DNA from 4 places in the Arthrobacter sorbitolis genome. Region 1 is predicted to be linked to each of the others. Evidence: riboswitches for the same ligand, from Rfam matches in the RefSeq annotation. Region 1 holds a riboswitch; each other region holds the start of a gene.
The links. A riboswitch is a leader RNA that binds a small molecule or an ion and turns the genes downstream of it on or off. The one in region 1 is predicted to bind cyclic di-AMP.

Region 1 (3,432 bases):
GCACCCTCGACCAGCGCCATGAGGAACTGGCTCGACCCTTAGCTACTGCCCTACCTATATCGGAAGGGACCCGGGTATTACCTCCGGTTCCTTCCAGAAGGAGCTTTGCCATGATCACGCAGAACGACATCGACACCATCCTCTCCGGCCGCGGACACGTCCTGGACTCCCATGGAGCCAAGATCGGGTCGGTCGGCCAGGTGTACCTGGACGACCAGACGCAAGATCCGAGCTGGGTCACCGTCAAGACCGGCCTGTTCGGCACCTCGGAGTCCTTCGCGCCCCTGCAGGGAGCGAACGTCAACGGCAACGATGTGACCATCGGTTACACCAAGGACCAGGTCAAGGACGCACCCCGCATCGAGTCCGATGGCGCCCTCAGCCCCGAGGAAGAAGACCGCCTCTACCGCCACTACGGGCTCTCCGGCCACACCGGAACCACCGGTACGACCGGCGACACCCATGGGGACTTCCTCGACTCGGACACCACCCGCACGACCGGCACGACCGCGGGAACGACCGGGTTCGAGGCCGGCTACCAGGCCGGCGACGAGCGCGTCGACCGCAAGGACGCGCCAGGAACCGTCGGTTACGACACCTCGGGCCCCACGACGGACGACGCCATGACCCGCTCCGAGGAGCAGCTCCACGTCGGCACCGAGCGTCGTGAGGCCGGCCGTGCACGCCTGCGCAAGTACGTCGTCACCGAGAACGTCACCCAGACCGTTCCCGTGACCCACGAAGAGGTCCGGATCGAGCGCGAGCCCATCACCGACGCCAACCGTGGCGACGCGTACGACGGCCCCGCCATCAGCGAGGAGGAGCACGAAGTGGTCCTCCACGCCGAGCGTCCCGTCGTCGAGAAGGAAGCCGTCCCGGTCGAGCGCGTCCGCCTCGACAAGGAGACCGTCACCGCCCAGGAAACCGTCACCGAAGAGGTCCGCAAGGAAAAGATCGAACTCCTCGACGCCGACGGCACCGACCTGGACGGCACCACCAACGGCACGGACCGCCGCACCAGGTAGGGTCATCGGCGGGTAGATCCGCCGGCACCACCAAGAAACGCCTAGGGGCGCTGCAAATATGCAGCGCTCCTAGGCGTTTCCAGCTCGAGAAGGGTGGTCGTTCAGGGTTTCGGGCTCGGAGAAGCTGTCTCGCATGAGGAACAGTCGACCGAGCACGGGAGTGTGCTGCGCGCCGTCCTGCTTCAGCTACTTTCCAGCCTGCCGATCGCGGGCGCCAGCCCCTGCTGATGCGCTGGATGAGGTGACCGCGATGTGACATCGGGAAAGAGCCCGAGTTAGCGTGGAAGGCGTGCCGTGCCCTGACATCAGGGGCAGCACCCTTGGATGGATTGCCTAGCTCTGCCACTATCGCAAGGTTCCGTTTCAACGTTCATCTGGCAGAGGCGGGGGAACCAATGATCGGGCCCCTCGGGGTCCTAGGGGTCAAGCCGCACGAGGCCCGGACCATAAGAACGGTTCGGGTCATCTCCGGCCGGGGTGACTTCCATCCGCATCCGACAGCTCACCTCGCAGGCATCTGGAGAGGTTCTGAACATGTCCAATATTTCCCATGCCCCACGCCTTCGCAGCAGCAGCCCCGGAAGGGTGGTCCGTCCGGTGGCCGCGCTCGGCGCGGCGTCGGCGCTGATGCTCGGGGTCCGCGTTCCAGCCCAGGCCTCCGCCGGCACCAGCGCGGGCTGCTGCGGATGGCGCCTCGGAGAGCCCGACCGGGCCCTCCGTGACCTTCCCCGGCGCGGGGGCACCCGAGAGCCCCGCGTCGTCCACCAACGCGGCGATCCTCGCTTCGGCAGAATCCCAGCTGGGCGCGGGCCAGGACTGCACAGTTCTGGGTGAGCAGGCGCTGAAGGCGGCCGGGGTCGGTGGTGTCGGGGATGAATCCCCGGCCGGCCTGATGGAGTCGGCGACCCCCGTCGCGGTCCCCCACCCGGGTGATTTCATCTATTACGAAGACGGTGGCGCGGGAGTTCCGCACAACGCCGTGTACATCGGCGGCGGCGAGGCGATCCACAGCGGATTCAACGGCGGCCAGACCGTCGTCAACAGCGCTGACATCGGCTCAGGGCCTTCCTACTACCGGGTCAACGCCTAGAGTCCTACCGCACGACTGAACAGTACGGATCCGAGAAGTACCCGGCGGGGAGACCCCGCCGGGCACTTCTCCTCCGGCCCCCATCAGCATGCCCGTCCATCTACCGGCACGAAGACCCAGGTGTGACGAGAACCCTCCAGCCATGACTCCCTTGGAAGGCGATCCCGCCACGCATGATCCGTCAGGGGCGCCGGCCACGCCGAGATCGCCGAATTTGGCGAATCGGCCTTCCTGGACAGCGACCTCATGGACGAGCAACCCTGCCCTCGGCATCACGAAGGTGAACGGCCTTCAAAAAAATGTCATCCGGCCTACGGCCCGAAACGGAGAGCACGATGTCCCCTGAACCCCTCACCATCCCAGACGAGCCCCGTCCGCCCGTCGTCCGGGTAACACCCATCCCCGCCGGCAGGGAGTACGTGACACCGCTCGGAGCCACGACCATCGCAGCCCACGACGTCGTCCTCCTGGAACTCCTCGGCAAGGACGGGAACCCCGAGGCATGCCTCATCCAGCCCCCGGACGCCGCGATCGGCCTCGCCCTGTCCATCCAGGACGCCGGGACGACCCTCATCAAGCAGGAAGTCGACAACGACGGCAAGAAGCTGTCCCTGCCCACCCGCATCAGACGCATCAACAAGGCCCTCAGCGTGTAGGACTCGACCTCGTTCAAGGGATCTTCGCCCAACGCTGTCCGTCCCATCTGCTCCGGGGCATGCCCACGATCGAGTGCCCGCTCCGGTGGTGCGCGCAAATGGAGCTCAACCGGTCCCGCAGATCCCCCGGCACCTCGGGGGTTCAGCCCTCGGTCCCAGGCTCCTCCGGTTCTCCGCGATCGTCCTGGGTCTTCGGTGGGAGGAAGCACGAGTTACGGTGAGTGATGAGAGAGAAGGTGCACGTGAATACAGCACACTGGTCCACCAGTCGCCTGTTGAGTACGGCCGCCCGATTGAACGATCAGCACGAGACCCAGCGCCTGACTGATCTGGGCGTCACCCACGCGGGCGCGACCACACTGACGGCCCTGGAGGACAGCGGCCCGATCACCCAGACGCACCTTGCCGCCCTGGTACGGGTCACAGGGTCCACCATCGGACAGATCCTGGAGAAGCTCGAATTCAAGGGGCTCGTATCCAGGGCCCGCGACTTTTCGGACGCTCGTTCCATGCAAACCCGTATCACGGTGCGAGGACGGAACCTCCTCCATCGCATCGATCAACGAGCCGCAGATGCGGCTGTGTCGGCTGCATTGCCTGATCAGGTGCTGCGCAAGCAATTGATCGACATCATCACCCGACTGGGGCCGGTTCCCGCCTG
Region 2 (3,432 bases), on a different contig from region 1:
TGGCCAGCGCCGGCGTGTTGTAGGTCTGGTTCAGGCGCGAGTTGTCGATGGCGGTCTGCAGGTTGAGGAAATCCGGGATCCAGCGGTCCCCGGCGTCGATGCGTGCTGCACGCTCCAGCGCGGCGGGGGAGAAGAGCCCGAGCCACAGGCCTCCGTCGGACGCGAAGTTCTTCTGCGGCGCGAAGTAGTAGACGTCGGCCTCCGCCACGTCGACGTCGAGGCCTCCCGCTGCGGACGTGGCATCGACGATCACGAGCGAACCGTCGTCCGTGCCGTCGACCCTCCGGACCGGAGCGGCGACACCGGTGGACGTCTCGTTCTGGGGCCAGGCGTAGGTGTCCACGCCGGCCTCCGCGACAGGCTCGGGGCGCGTCCCGGGTGCTGAGGTGATGACGGTGGACGTCTCGAGGAACGGCGCCTTGCTGGTCGCCGAGGCGAACTTCGACCCGAACTCGCCGAAGGAGAGGTGCTGGGCCTTGTGCTCGACCAGGCCGAAGGTCGCGACGTCCCAGAACGCGGTGGAACCGCCGACGCCGAGGACGACCTCGTACCCGTCGGGAGCACCGAAGAACGTGCTGAGGCCCGCCCGCACGCGGCCCACCAGGTCCCGGACCGGTGCCTGGCGGTGGGAGGTGCCGAGCAGCGACCGGCCCGCGGCCGCGAGTGCGTCGAGCTGCCCCTCCCGTACCTTCGACGGCCCGGCGCCGAAGCGACCGTCCGTCGGCAGGAGGTGTTCGGGGATGCGGGGCGAGTCGCTCATGAGGTGCTCCAGCTGTCGGCGGCGGGTACGGCCCTCATTCTGCCCCAGCGCTCCGGCGGCCTCCATTTGTGAACGCCCCGGACGGTGCCTGCAGGTGACCGTCCCGGACCCTTCCGTCCGATTGCCGAGCCTGTCGCGCCATGGGTTAACCTTGGGGGGCGTGGGGCGGAGCCTGCCGTGGCGGCTGTGGCTCGTCTCACCGGCGTGAGGCACTCCAGCCGCGCACCCGCACCGCACCAAGGAGTAGAACCGCATGACGGACCTCATCGACACCACCGAGATGTACCTGCGGACCATCCTTGAACTCGAGGAAGAGAACATCGTCGCCCTCCGCGCGCGCATCGCCGAGCGCCTCCGCCACTCGGGGCCGACCGTCTCCCAGACCATCGGTCGCATGGAGCGTGACGGGCTCGTCGTCGTCTCCGGGGACCGGCACCTCGAACTCACGGAGCTCGGCCGCCGCAGGGCCACGGGTGTCATGCGCAAGCACCGTCTCGCGGAACGCCTGCTCAGCGACGTCATCGGCCTCGACTGGGCCTACGTCCACGACGAGGCCTGCCGCTGGGAACACGTGATGAGCGAGCGCGTCGAACGGCGGCTCTACGAACTCCTCGGCAGGCCGTCCGAATCGCCGTACGGCAACCCGATCCCCGGCCTCGCCGCCATCGGAGGGGTCGAGTCGGAGCGGTTCACCGACGGCGTCGTGACCCTGCTGTCCGCCATGGGCACCTACTCGCCCGACCGTCAGGTCACGCTGGTGCGCCTCGCCGAGCCGATCCAGGTGGACCCCGAACTGCTCACGCAGCTCGACGAGGGCGGCCTCCGCCCCGGCGCGCAGCTCAACCTGGAGTCCGTGGGCGGCTACGTGTCGGTCCGCGTCCCGGGGGTCGAGGGCGCTCTCGAGCTGCCGCCCGAGGTCGCCTCGCACGTGTTCGTCTCCGTCGCGGCCTGACGAAGGCGCAGACCGATCCAGCCGTCACCCGACGACGTCGCCGCCTGACGGCCCCTTCCAGGCGTCCGCAGCCCGTGCCGGCCCGACCGGAACGGAGATGCCGGCTCCGTTCCGGTCCACCGGCTCTGCGCGCAGCCCGGGGATCATCCTCCGAATCGCCGTCGTCATCAAGAACACACCGTTCCGTGACCGTAATGTGACAAAAGGGCGTTTTTGTTGTAGCTTTCATCTCGTGCCAAAGTCGCTCTAGATCCGGCACCCTCCTGCAAATCGCCTAGCTCTGCCATTGCTCGAGGTCCGTCCGCACCATCGCATGGCAGAGGCGGGGGAACCAATTTCTGGGTTTCGTTCTCGAAATCCTTGGGGTTAAGTCGCTGTGTCACAGCAGCGGCCGGGTGACTCCCATCCGAATCCGACAGCTCACCTCGCAGGCGTTGGGAGAGGCAATCCAACGTGTCCAATAGCTCTTCACTGGGCCGCCACCGTGCGGCCCGGAACGTCAGTGCGCTGACGAACCTGTCCACTGCAGTCACCTCCAACGCCGGATCCGTCGGCCGCCAGGCAGCCGTCATCGTCGCCGCGTCGGGCCTGGTCCTGACCGCCGGCCTGCCGGCCCACGGCGCCACCCCCGCTGAGCGCGAAGTCCAGTCCTCCGCAGCGTTGACCGTCAGCCGGGTCGTCTCGGCCGAGGTCACCGTCCCCGCCACCGCTACGGTCTCCTTCGACCGCGTGGCCGTCGAGGTCACCGCCGCCCCCGAGCCCGTCGTCGAGGCCCCGGCCCCCGAGCCCGTCGTCGAGGCCCCGGCACCCGCCGAGCCCGTCGCAGCACCGGCCGCCGCCATCGCGGCCCCCGCCGCTGTCGCAGCTCCCGCCCCCGTCGCGGCTCCCGCCCCGGTTGCAGCCCCCGCCGCGGTCCCGGCCCCGGTTGCAGCCCCCGCACCGGCCCCCGCCCCGGCCCCGGCTGCCGCGCCCGCCGCAGTCGCGCCGGCAGCAGCGCCTGCCGCACCGGTCCCCGCACCGCAGCCCGCTCCCGCCGCCCCGTCCTCCGGCGTCGCCGCCGGCCTCGTCGGTTCCGCGTACGCCCAGATCGGCGTCGCCCAGGACTGCACCGCCATGGTCGAGACCGCACTGCGCTCGGTCGGCAAGTCCGTCGGCGATCTCGCCCCCGGCCAGTTCTTCCAGTTCGGCGACGTCGTCGGCAGCCCTGCCGCAGGCGACCTCGTCATCACCGGCGGCCACGTCGCGATCTACGTCGGCAACGGCCAGGTCATCAGCGGTGGCCTGAACGGCATGAACACCGGCCTCCACAGCCTGTCCGACCTCCCCGGCGCCAGCTTCGTCCGCGTCCGCTAAACACCACCACCGGAGTATCCCCCCATGTCTTCACGCGCCATTTCCGCACGCCATCGAGAAGCAGTGCGGACCACCGCCGGCTTCTCGAACCTCGCCAAAGCCGTCACCACGAACGCCACCGGGGTAGGCCGCCAGGCCGCCGTCATCGTCGCGGCCTCGGGCCTCGTCCTGACCAGCGGTGTCGCCGCCAACGCGGCCGACCTGCAGCCGCAGCGCGACGTCGCCGCCTCCAACGTCTCCGTGTCGTCGGCGCGGCCCGCGGTCGTCGCACCCGCCGACTCCGTCGTCTCCTTCAACCGGACGCCCGTCAAGGTGCAGGCGAAGGTCGTCGTCGCACCCAAGGCACCTGTCAAGGCACCCGTCGCCG
Region 3 (3,432 bases), on a different contig from region 1:
CGAGGACGGCCGGGCCGTCCCGCCCGGCGAGCAGGGTCTCATCGTCGTCGACCGCCACGGACCCGCCATGGCGCGGACGGTGTGGGGGAACCCGCAGCGCTACCTCGACGCCTACTGGCGGAAGTTCGCGAGCCGGGGCTGGTTCCTCGCGGGCGACGGCGCGCGGTACGACGACGACGGCGACACCTGGATCCTGGGCCGTGTCGACGATGTCATCAACGTCTCGGGGCACCGCCTGTCCACCATCGAGATCGAATCGGCGCTCGTCGCCCACCCTCTCGTCACGGAGGCCGGCGCATGCCCGATCCCGGATCCGCTGACGGGTCACGCCATCGCGGCCTTCGTGGTCCTCACCGCCGGCGCGGACCATGGGGCCGACGTCGCTGCGACGCTGCGCGCCCATGTGGCGGAGGCGATCGGACCGATCGCGCGGCCCTCGGCCGTCGTCGTCGTGCCCGATGTCCCCAAGACGCGGTCCGGGAAGATCATGCGGCGCCTGCTGACGCAACTCTACGAGGGCAGCCCCCTCGGGGACACCACGTCCCTGCAGAACGAGGGGTGCATCCCCGGGATCCAGCACGTCCTGGCGGCGCGGGGCTGAAACCCGCCCGCCGCCCGCCCGGACGGATCCCGCTTAAAGAAGGAAGCGGCAGGCGCCCCGTCCAAGCACCTGCCGCTTCCCGCGTGTGGTTCGTTCAGGAATCAGACCCGGACGAAGGATGCTCCCGGAAGGTCCGAGAGAGGGTGCTGCATGGTGAGGTTCGACCCGTTCATGCCGCTGCTGATGACCTGGCCGCCACCGGCGTAGATGGCCACGTGGCCACCGGTGATGACGATGTCGCCGGGGGCGGGGGTCGCCACCGTCGCGCCGTACTGGAAGAACTGCGACGGGCCGAGGTCGCCCGCGGCGATCCCGGCTGCGTGCAGCGCGTTCTCGACGAGCACGGTGCAGTCCTGGACCGCTCCGGCCGCGAGCTGCGACTGGGCCGACGCCAGGAGGGTCCCACCGGCGCCGCCGGCTGCCGGGGTGACCTCGGCCGAGGCCAGGTAGACGCCCGAACCGGGGGCTTCCGACACGGCCGGGGCCGGGGCGGGAGCAGGAGCCGGGGCGACGGCCGCAGCCTGCTGGACGACCGGCGCCGGGGCGACGACCGCTGCCTGCTGCACGGGAGCCGCAGGAGCGACCGCGACAGGAACGGAGACCGTCTGCGCGGTTGCCGCTCCACCCGTGGGGATCACGATGGAGTCACCGGGGAAGATGACGGACGCGAGGGAGAGCCCGTTGGCCGCGAGGACCGCGGTCAGGTCCGCGCCGTAGCTCGCCGAGATGCCGCCGAGGGTGTCGCCGGCGACGACGGTGTGGGTCGCGTCGGCTGCAGCGGCCGGAGCCGCGGGAGCGGCCTGGACGGCGGGAGCGGCCTGGGCTGCCACGGCTGCCGGTGCCGGCGTCGCGGCCTGCTCCGTGTAGGACCCGGCGTGGGCGGTGCCGACGACGCTGAGCGCGAGGCCCGACGTGACGGCGACGACGGCAACGGGACGCCCCACCATGGTGGCGTGGGCCTTCGCGGCGCGGGACAGGCCCTGCAGTGCGAGATTGCCGTCGATTGCGGCGCGGTGGCGCGCCGAAGAGATCTTTCGTGACATGGATGTATACCTCTCCCATGCCTGCGGGGTGAGCTGTCGGGTTCGGATGGGAGTCACCCGGGCGCGTGCACCAGCTGATCAGCTGCTGCGATGCGACTTAACCCCAAGGACGTCGGCAGGTGTTGCTGCGCGCCCACTGGAACTGTGGTTCCCCCGTCCCCGCCGTGATGTGTGCGAACGTATCCGGGACGACGGCGGGGCTCGGCATTTCGTCCAGGAGCGCCTCACATAGGCGGAGGCACCCGACGAACATAGCCACTGCTCGGACGTTTTGTCACATTCACATAACGCCGCGTACCCTACCCCCCGGTACGGGCCGATCGCCGGCGACGGAACGCGAGCCCCGTGCATGCAGCACTGAGGACGAGGAGCACCGACTGCTGCAGGTAGAACCAGGCGCTCGCCGTCGGATCAGCGCCGATGGCCGCTGCCACGAGGCTGCCGGACAGCGCGGCCGTCAGCGCCGCCCCGACACAGAGGAGCGTGCTCCAGAATCCCTGCTCGTGGGTACGCTCCGCCGCCCTCCAGCTCTCCATCCCCCCACCCTATGCGGGAGGGACGGGCGCGGCATGCGGCGGGGCTCGCTCACACGGGGACACATTGTTTGGTTCCCCGGCGGCTCGGTGTCAGACTCGATCTGACCATCCCGAGCGGCTGAGAGATCTGGCTCACTGACGCCGCAGCAACCCTGGCCTCCGCATCCGACGCGGCGACAGAAGGGTGCTACTGCCAGACCGATGGAGGATCCGATGAGCGTCGCCGACCTTTCAACCCCCCTGAAATTCGCCTACTGGGTGCCGAACGTCAGCGGGGGCCTGGTCGTCTCGACGATCGAGCAGCGCACCAGCTGGGACTTCGACTACAACAGGAAGCTCGCCCGGATCGCCGAGGACGCCGGGTTCGAATACGCCCTGTCGCAGACCCGCTACGCCGCGTCGTACGGAGCGGACAAGCAGCACGAGGCGACGTCGTTCTCCCTCGCCCTCCTCGCCGCCACGGAGAAGCTGAAGGTGATCGCCGCGGTCCATCCCGGCATGTGGCACCCGGGCGTCCTGGCGAAGTTCATCATCACCGCCGACCACATCTCGAACGGCCGTGCCGCCGTCAACATCGTCTCCGGCTGGCTGAAGGACGAGTTCGTGAACTTCGGCCTGGAATGGCTCGAGCACGACGAACGCTACGTCCGCACCGAGGAGTTCATCCGGGTGCTGCGCGGCCTGTGGACCGAGGAGGGGTACAGCCAGTCGGGCAGGTACTACGACATCCGGGACTTCACGCTGAGCCCCGCCCCCGTGGACGTGCCCGGCCGCCCGCACCCCGAGGTCTTCTTCGGGGGCAACTCGACGGCGGCCCAGGCCACGGCGGGTCGGGTGGCGGACTGGTACTTCTCGAACGGCAAGGACCTCGAGGGCTTCAAGGAGAACATCGCGGGCGTCCAGGCGTCCGCCGCCGAGGCCGGGCGGCACCCCCGGTACGGGCTCAACGGGTTCGTCATCGCCCGCGACTCCGAGAAGGAGGCCCGGGACACGCTGCGTGAGATCGTCGAGAAGGCGCATCGGCCTGCCGTCGAGGGCTTCCGCGACGCCGTGCAGGAAGCCGGAGCCTCGACGAAGGACGGCAGGGGCATGTGGGCGGACTCCACGTTCGAGGACCTCGTCCAGTACAACGACGGCTTCAAGACACAGCTCATCGGTACGCCCGAGCAGATCGCCGAGCGCATCGTCGAGTACAAGAAGATCGGCGTGAACCTCTTCCTCACCTGCTACCTGCACTTCCAGGAGGAGGTCG
Region 4 (3,432 bases), on a different contig from region 1:
CGGGACGTCCCTCGTCGGCGCTCCCGCCGGACCCGCCGATCCCCGGCACGCGCGCGGCGACTACGCGCGGACGAAGGCTGCTGCGGAGCTGCTGGCCCTCGCCCGCTCGACCCCGGCGTTCCGCGTCGCGGCGGTCCGGCCGCACATCGTGTGGGGGCCCGGCGACACGCAGCTCGTCGAGCGGGTCATCGACCGCGCACGCCGCGGCCGCCTGCCGCTGCTCGACGGCGGGACCGCCCTCATCGACACTACTTTCGTCAACACCGAGGCCTCCGCGATCGCCCCCGGCCGGCGCAGAGGGGAGGCGCCACAGGGTCGGGCCCTCGTCGTCACGAACGGCGAACCGCGGCCCATCGCGGAACTGCTCGCGGGGATCTGCCGCGCCGGAGGGGTCGAGCCGCCCGCATGGTCGGTGCCGGGCGCGGTCGCACGCGGCGCGGGGGCGCTCATCGAGCGGGCCTGGCTCGCCTCGGGCCGCACGGAGGAACCTCCGATGACGCGCTTCCTCGCCGAGCAGCTCTCGACGGCGCACTGGTTCGATCAGCGGCGCACGCGCGCGGTCCTCGACTGGGAGCCGTCCGTCGGGATCGAGGAGGGCTTCGAGCGGCTCACCCGCCACTACGCGCGCCGGGCCTAGTCGTTCCGGGGTCCCCGTCAGGGCGGCCGGGTCATGCCCGCCGGGCCTGGACCTCGAGGTAGTGCGGATTGTTCATCAGCCCGAGCACGTTGCCGAACGGATCCACGACCGACGCCGTCCTGAACCCGCCGGTCCCCCGTTCCGTGACGGGCTCGTACTCGGTCGCGCCCATGCCGAGCAGCCTGTCCAGCGTGGCGGGCAGATCGTCCACGTGCCAGAACATCACGGCACCGCCCGGGGGATGCGACGCACCGGACGGCGCGTACCGCCTGTCGATGAACCCGAGCTCGTCCTCGTCGTCGCCCACCCGGAATTCGAGGTAGGCGGGAGGTTCGGGCGGTTGCGGGAACGCATAGTACGGTCCCATCCCCAGCAGCTCCGTGTACCAGGCGCGGGCTGCGGCGAGATCGTCCGCGTAGAAGCTGATGGTGGCGAATCCTCGAAACATCGGTGCTCCTTCGGGTAGGCGTGTCCCGCCGGAATTTACACCCGGAGACCGACGCGGAGAAGGGCGGGATGCCCGGCATCCCGCCCTTCTGCAGCGTTCGTGCGCCCTGCCGCCGGCCTTGTCCGGCCGGCCCATGGGCTGTCGCGGTTAGCGCGTGTAGTAGCCGTCGACCGCCATCACGTCGACCGAGTGCACCAGCGTGCCCTGCGAGGGGTTCAGCGCGCTGACCATCTGGCCGTCGCCGAGGTAGATGCCGACGTGGCTGCCACCGTTCTGGCTCACCAGGTCACCCGGCTGGGGGGTGCTGGTGGGCGTCATGGAGGCGAACTGCGCCCACGTGGTGCGCGGGAGGCTGATGCCCTGCTGGGCGTAGGCCCACTGCACGAAGCCGGAGCAGTCCCAGGCGCCGAAGGCGGTTCCGCCGTAGACGTAGCCCGAACCGACGCCCTGCATCGCCGTCGCGGCGATACCGGCGACCGGCCCGGCGGGGATCCGCGCGGTCGAGGCCGCGGACTGGGTGCTGATGCCGGTGGAGTTACCGGCGAAGACGGCGGGAGCCGCAGCAGGGGCCGCGACCTGGGCCGCGACCGGAGCCGCCACGATGGACGCCGACTGGGCGGAGTACTGCTGGGGGGCTGCGGAGCCGCCGAGGGAGATCGACTGGCCCGGGTAGATGACCGAGCTGCTGCCGAGGCCGTTGGCGGTGAAGACGGCTTCGAGGCTGACACCGTGGGACGCCGCGATGCTGCCGAGCGTGTCGCCCGCCTGCACCGTGTAGGTCCCTGCGGCGGCGGTGCTGACCGCGGCCGCCTGGGTGTCCACGCTGATCTCGCCTGCGGCGCTGGCCGGCAGGGCCGCGCCGAACAGGAGGCCGGAAGCGGTGACGACCACGGCGGCGGGCTTGCCGGCCACCGAAGCACTGGCGGTGACGGCGCGGGAGGCCGTGATGAAGGGGTTGGTGCGCGTGGGGACTGCCCTGTGGCGCGCGATTGAGCTCTTCTTGGACATGCTGATGCCTTTCCCAATGCCTGCGAAGTTAGCTGTCGGGTTCGGATGGGACATCCGGACACACACCTGTCGACCATCGCCCCCAAGCTGGTCGACGCGTGTCTTTACCCCAAGGACTCACATGGAGTCCGCTACTGGTTCCCCCGCCCCTGTCGAATGGTTTGTGCGAACGGTCCATCCTCATCGACAGGGTTCGGCAGAAAGAGGATGGGCGCCCCTCCTTGCTGGAACGGACGCGGGTTCAACGGTACGCGGTGGTTCCTCGATTGTCACGTTTAGATCACGAGGGCAAGATCACTCCCGGTGCCGACGGGTCTACGGCCGTGCGTTCCGCGGTCTCGGCTGGCAGTGCGGGCAGAGGTAGGAGGACCGGTTCATGAACGCTTCCCGGCGGATCAGCGTCTCGCGGCCCTCCGAGGCGCAGCGGCGGCACGGCTGCCCTGCACGTCCGTACGCCTCGAGGTCCCGTGCGAAGTAGCCGGATGCGCCGTTGACGTTGACGTAGAGGGCATCGAAGCTCGTCCCTCCGGCGGCGAGTGCACGGGTCATGACGTCCGTGGCCGCACCGATGATGCGGAGTGTGTCCGGCCGGCGGAGCGTATCGGTGGGCCGGGCGTAGTGGAGTCTCGCGGCCCACAGGGCCTCGTCCGCGTAGATGTTGCCGATGCCGGAGACGAGCCCCTGGTCGAGCAGGGCGCGCTTGAGGCCGGTCCTCCGCGCCCTGATCCGCCCATGGAAGGCCTCGGGGCTGAAGGCGGGGTCGAGGAGGTCCCGTGCGATGTGGGCGGCCTGGTGCGGGACGAGCGGCAGGTCCCCCTGCCCCTGCCCGCCCGGGTGGCCGTCGTCGGTCGGTTCCAGGTCGGCGACGAACATGCCGCCGAAGATCCGCTGGTCCACGAAGCGCAGCTCGGCCGGCAACGGCACACCGTCGTCGTCGAGGGCCGCGGAGAGGGTCAGGCGGACCTTGAGATGCTTCTCCGTCGGAGCGCCGGGCTCCTCGATCAGGAGTTGCCCGCTCATGCCGAGGTGTGCCATCAGTGCCACGTGCGGGGGCCCGGCAGCGTCGGGGTCCTCGAGGACCAGCCAGAGGAACTTCCCGCGCCGCACCACGTCGGTCACGCGCGAGCCGGTGACGTTCCCCGCGAAGTCCTCGACACCGTTCACGTGCCGACGGAGCGACCGGGCGTCGAGAACCTCCACGGCCTCGATGCGGCGTCCTGTCACCCAGCGGGCGAGACCCCGGCGGACGACCTCCACCTCGGGGAGTTCGGGCACTCAGGATCCGTCGACGATGCCGGAGGCGGGGTTGGAGGCGGGGTTGGAGGCGGGGTTGGAGGCG

Region 2: it holds a riboswitch for cyclic di-AMP, as region 1 does, so the genes downstream of both, ACX80K_RS14850 (hypothetical protein) here and ACX80K_RS12900 (NlpC/P60 family protein) in region 1, are expected to answer to the same signal.
Region 3: it holds a riboswitch for cyclic di-AMP, as region 1 does, so the genes downstream of both, ACX80K_RS14380 (LysM peptidoglycan-binding domain-containing protein) here and ACX80K_RS12900 (NlpC/P60 family protein) in region 1, are expected to answer to the same signal.
Region 4: it holds a riboswitch for cyclic di-AMP, as region 1 does, so the genes downstream of both, ACX80K_RS00875 (C40 family peptidase) here and ACX80K_RS12900 (NlpC/P60 family protein) in region 1, are expected to answer to the same signal.

What each region holds. Positions count from the first base shown of each region.
Region 1 is NZ_JBTNDM010000007.1:38,636-42,067, reverse strand. It holds gene ACX80K_RS12905 (YsnF/AvaK domain-containing protein) at 111-1,025, shown strand; cyclic di-AMP (ydaO/yuaA leader) riboswitch at 1,383-1,555, shown strand; gene ACX80K_RS12900 (NlpC/P60 family protein) at 1,744-2,115, shown strand; gene ACX80K_RS12895 (hypothetical protein) at 2,451-2,771, shown strand; gene ACX80K_RS12890 (MarR family winged helix-turn-helix transcriptional regulator) at 3,014-3,432, shown strand, end outside.
Region 2 is NZ_JBTNDM010000010.1:47,580-51,011, forward strand. It holds gene serC (phosphoserine transaminase) at 1-760, opposite strand, end outside; gene ACX80K_RS14845 (metal-dependent transcriptional regulator) at 1,014-1,712, shown strand; cyclic di-AMP (ydaO/yuaA leader) riboswitch at 2,007-2,160, shown strand; gene ACX80K_RS14850 (hypothetical protein) at 2,166-3,065, shown strand; gene ACX80K_RS14855 (NlpC/P60 family protein) at 3,090-3,432, shown strand, end outside.
Region 3 is NZ_JBTNDM010000009.1:87,867-91,298, forward strand. It holds gene acs (acetate--CoA ligase) at 1-601, shown strand, start outside; gene ACX80K_RS14380 (LysM peptidoglycan-binding domain-containing protein) at 703-1,644, opposite strand; cyclic di-AMP (ydaO/yuaA leader) riboswitch at 1,650-1,860, opposite strand; gene ACX80K_RS14385 (hypothetical protein) at 1,944-2,180, opposite strand; SAM riboswitch class I at 2,283-2,388, shown strand; gene sfnG (dimethylsulfone monooxygenase SfnG) at 2,394-3,432, shown strand, end outside.
Region 4 is NZ_JBTNDM010000001.1:185,116-188,547, reverse strand. It holds gene ACX80K_RS00885 (NAD-dependent epimerase/dehydratase family protein) at 1-637, shown strand, start outside; gene ACX80K_RS00880 (VOC family protein) at 669-1,085, opposite strand; gene ACX80K_RS00875 (C40 family peptidase) at 1,233-2,093, opposite strand; cyclic di-AMP (ydaO/yuaA leader) riboswitch at 2,096-2,271, opposite strand; gene mutM (bifunctional DNA-formamidopyrimidine glycosylase/DNA-(apurinic or apyrimidinic site) lyase) at 2,409-3,368, opposite strand; gene rnc (ribonuclease III) at 3,369-3,432, opposite strand, start outside.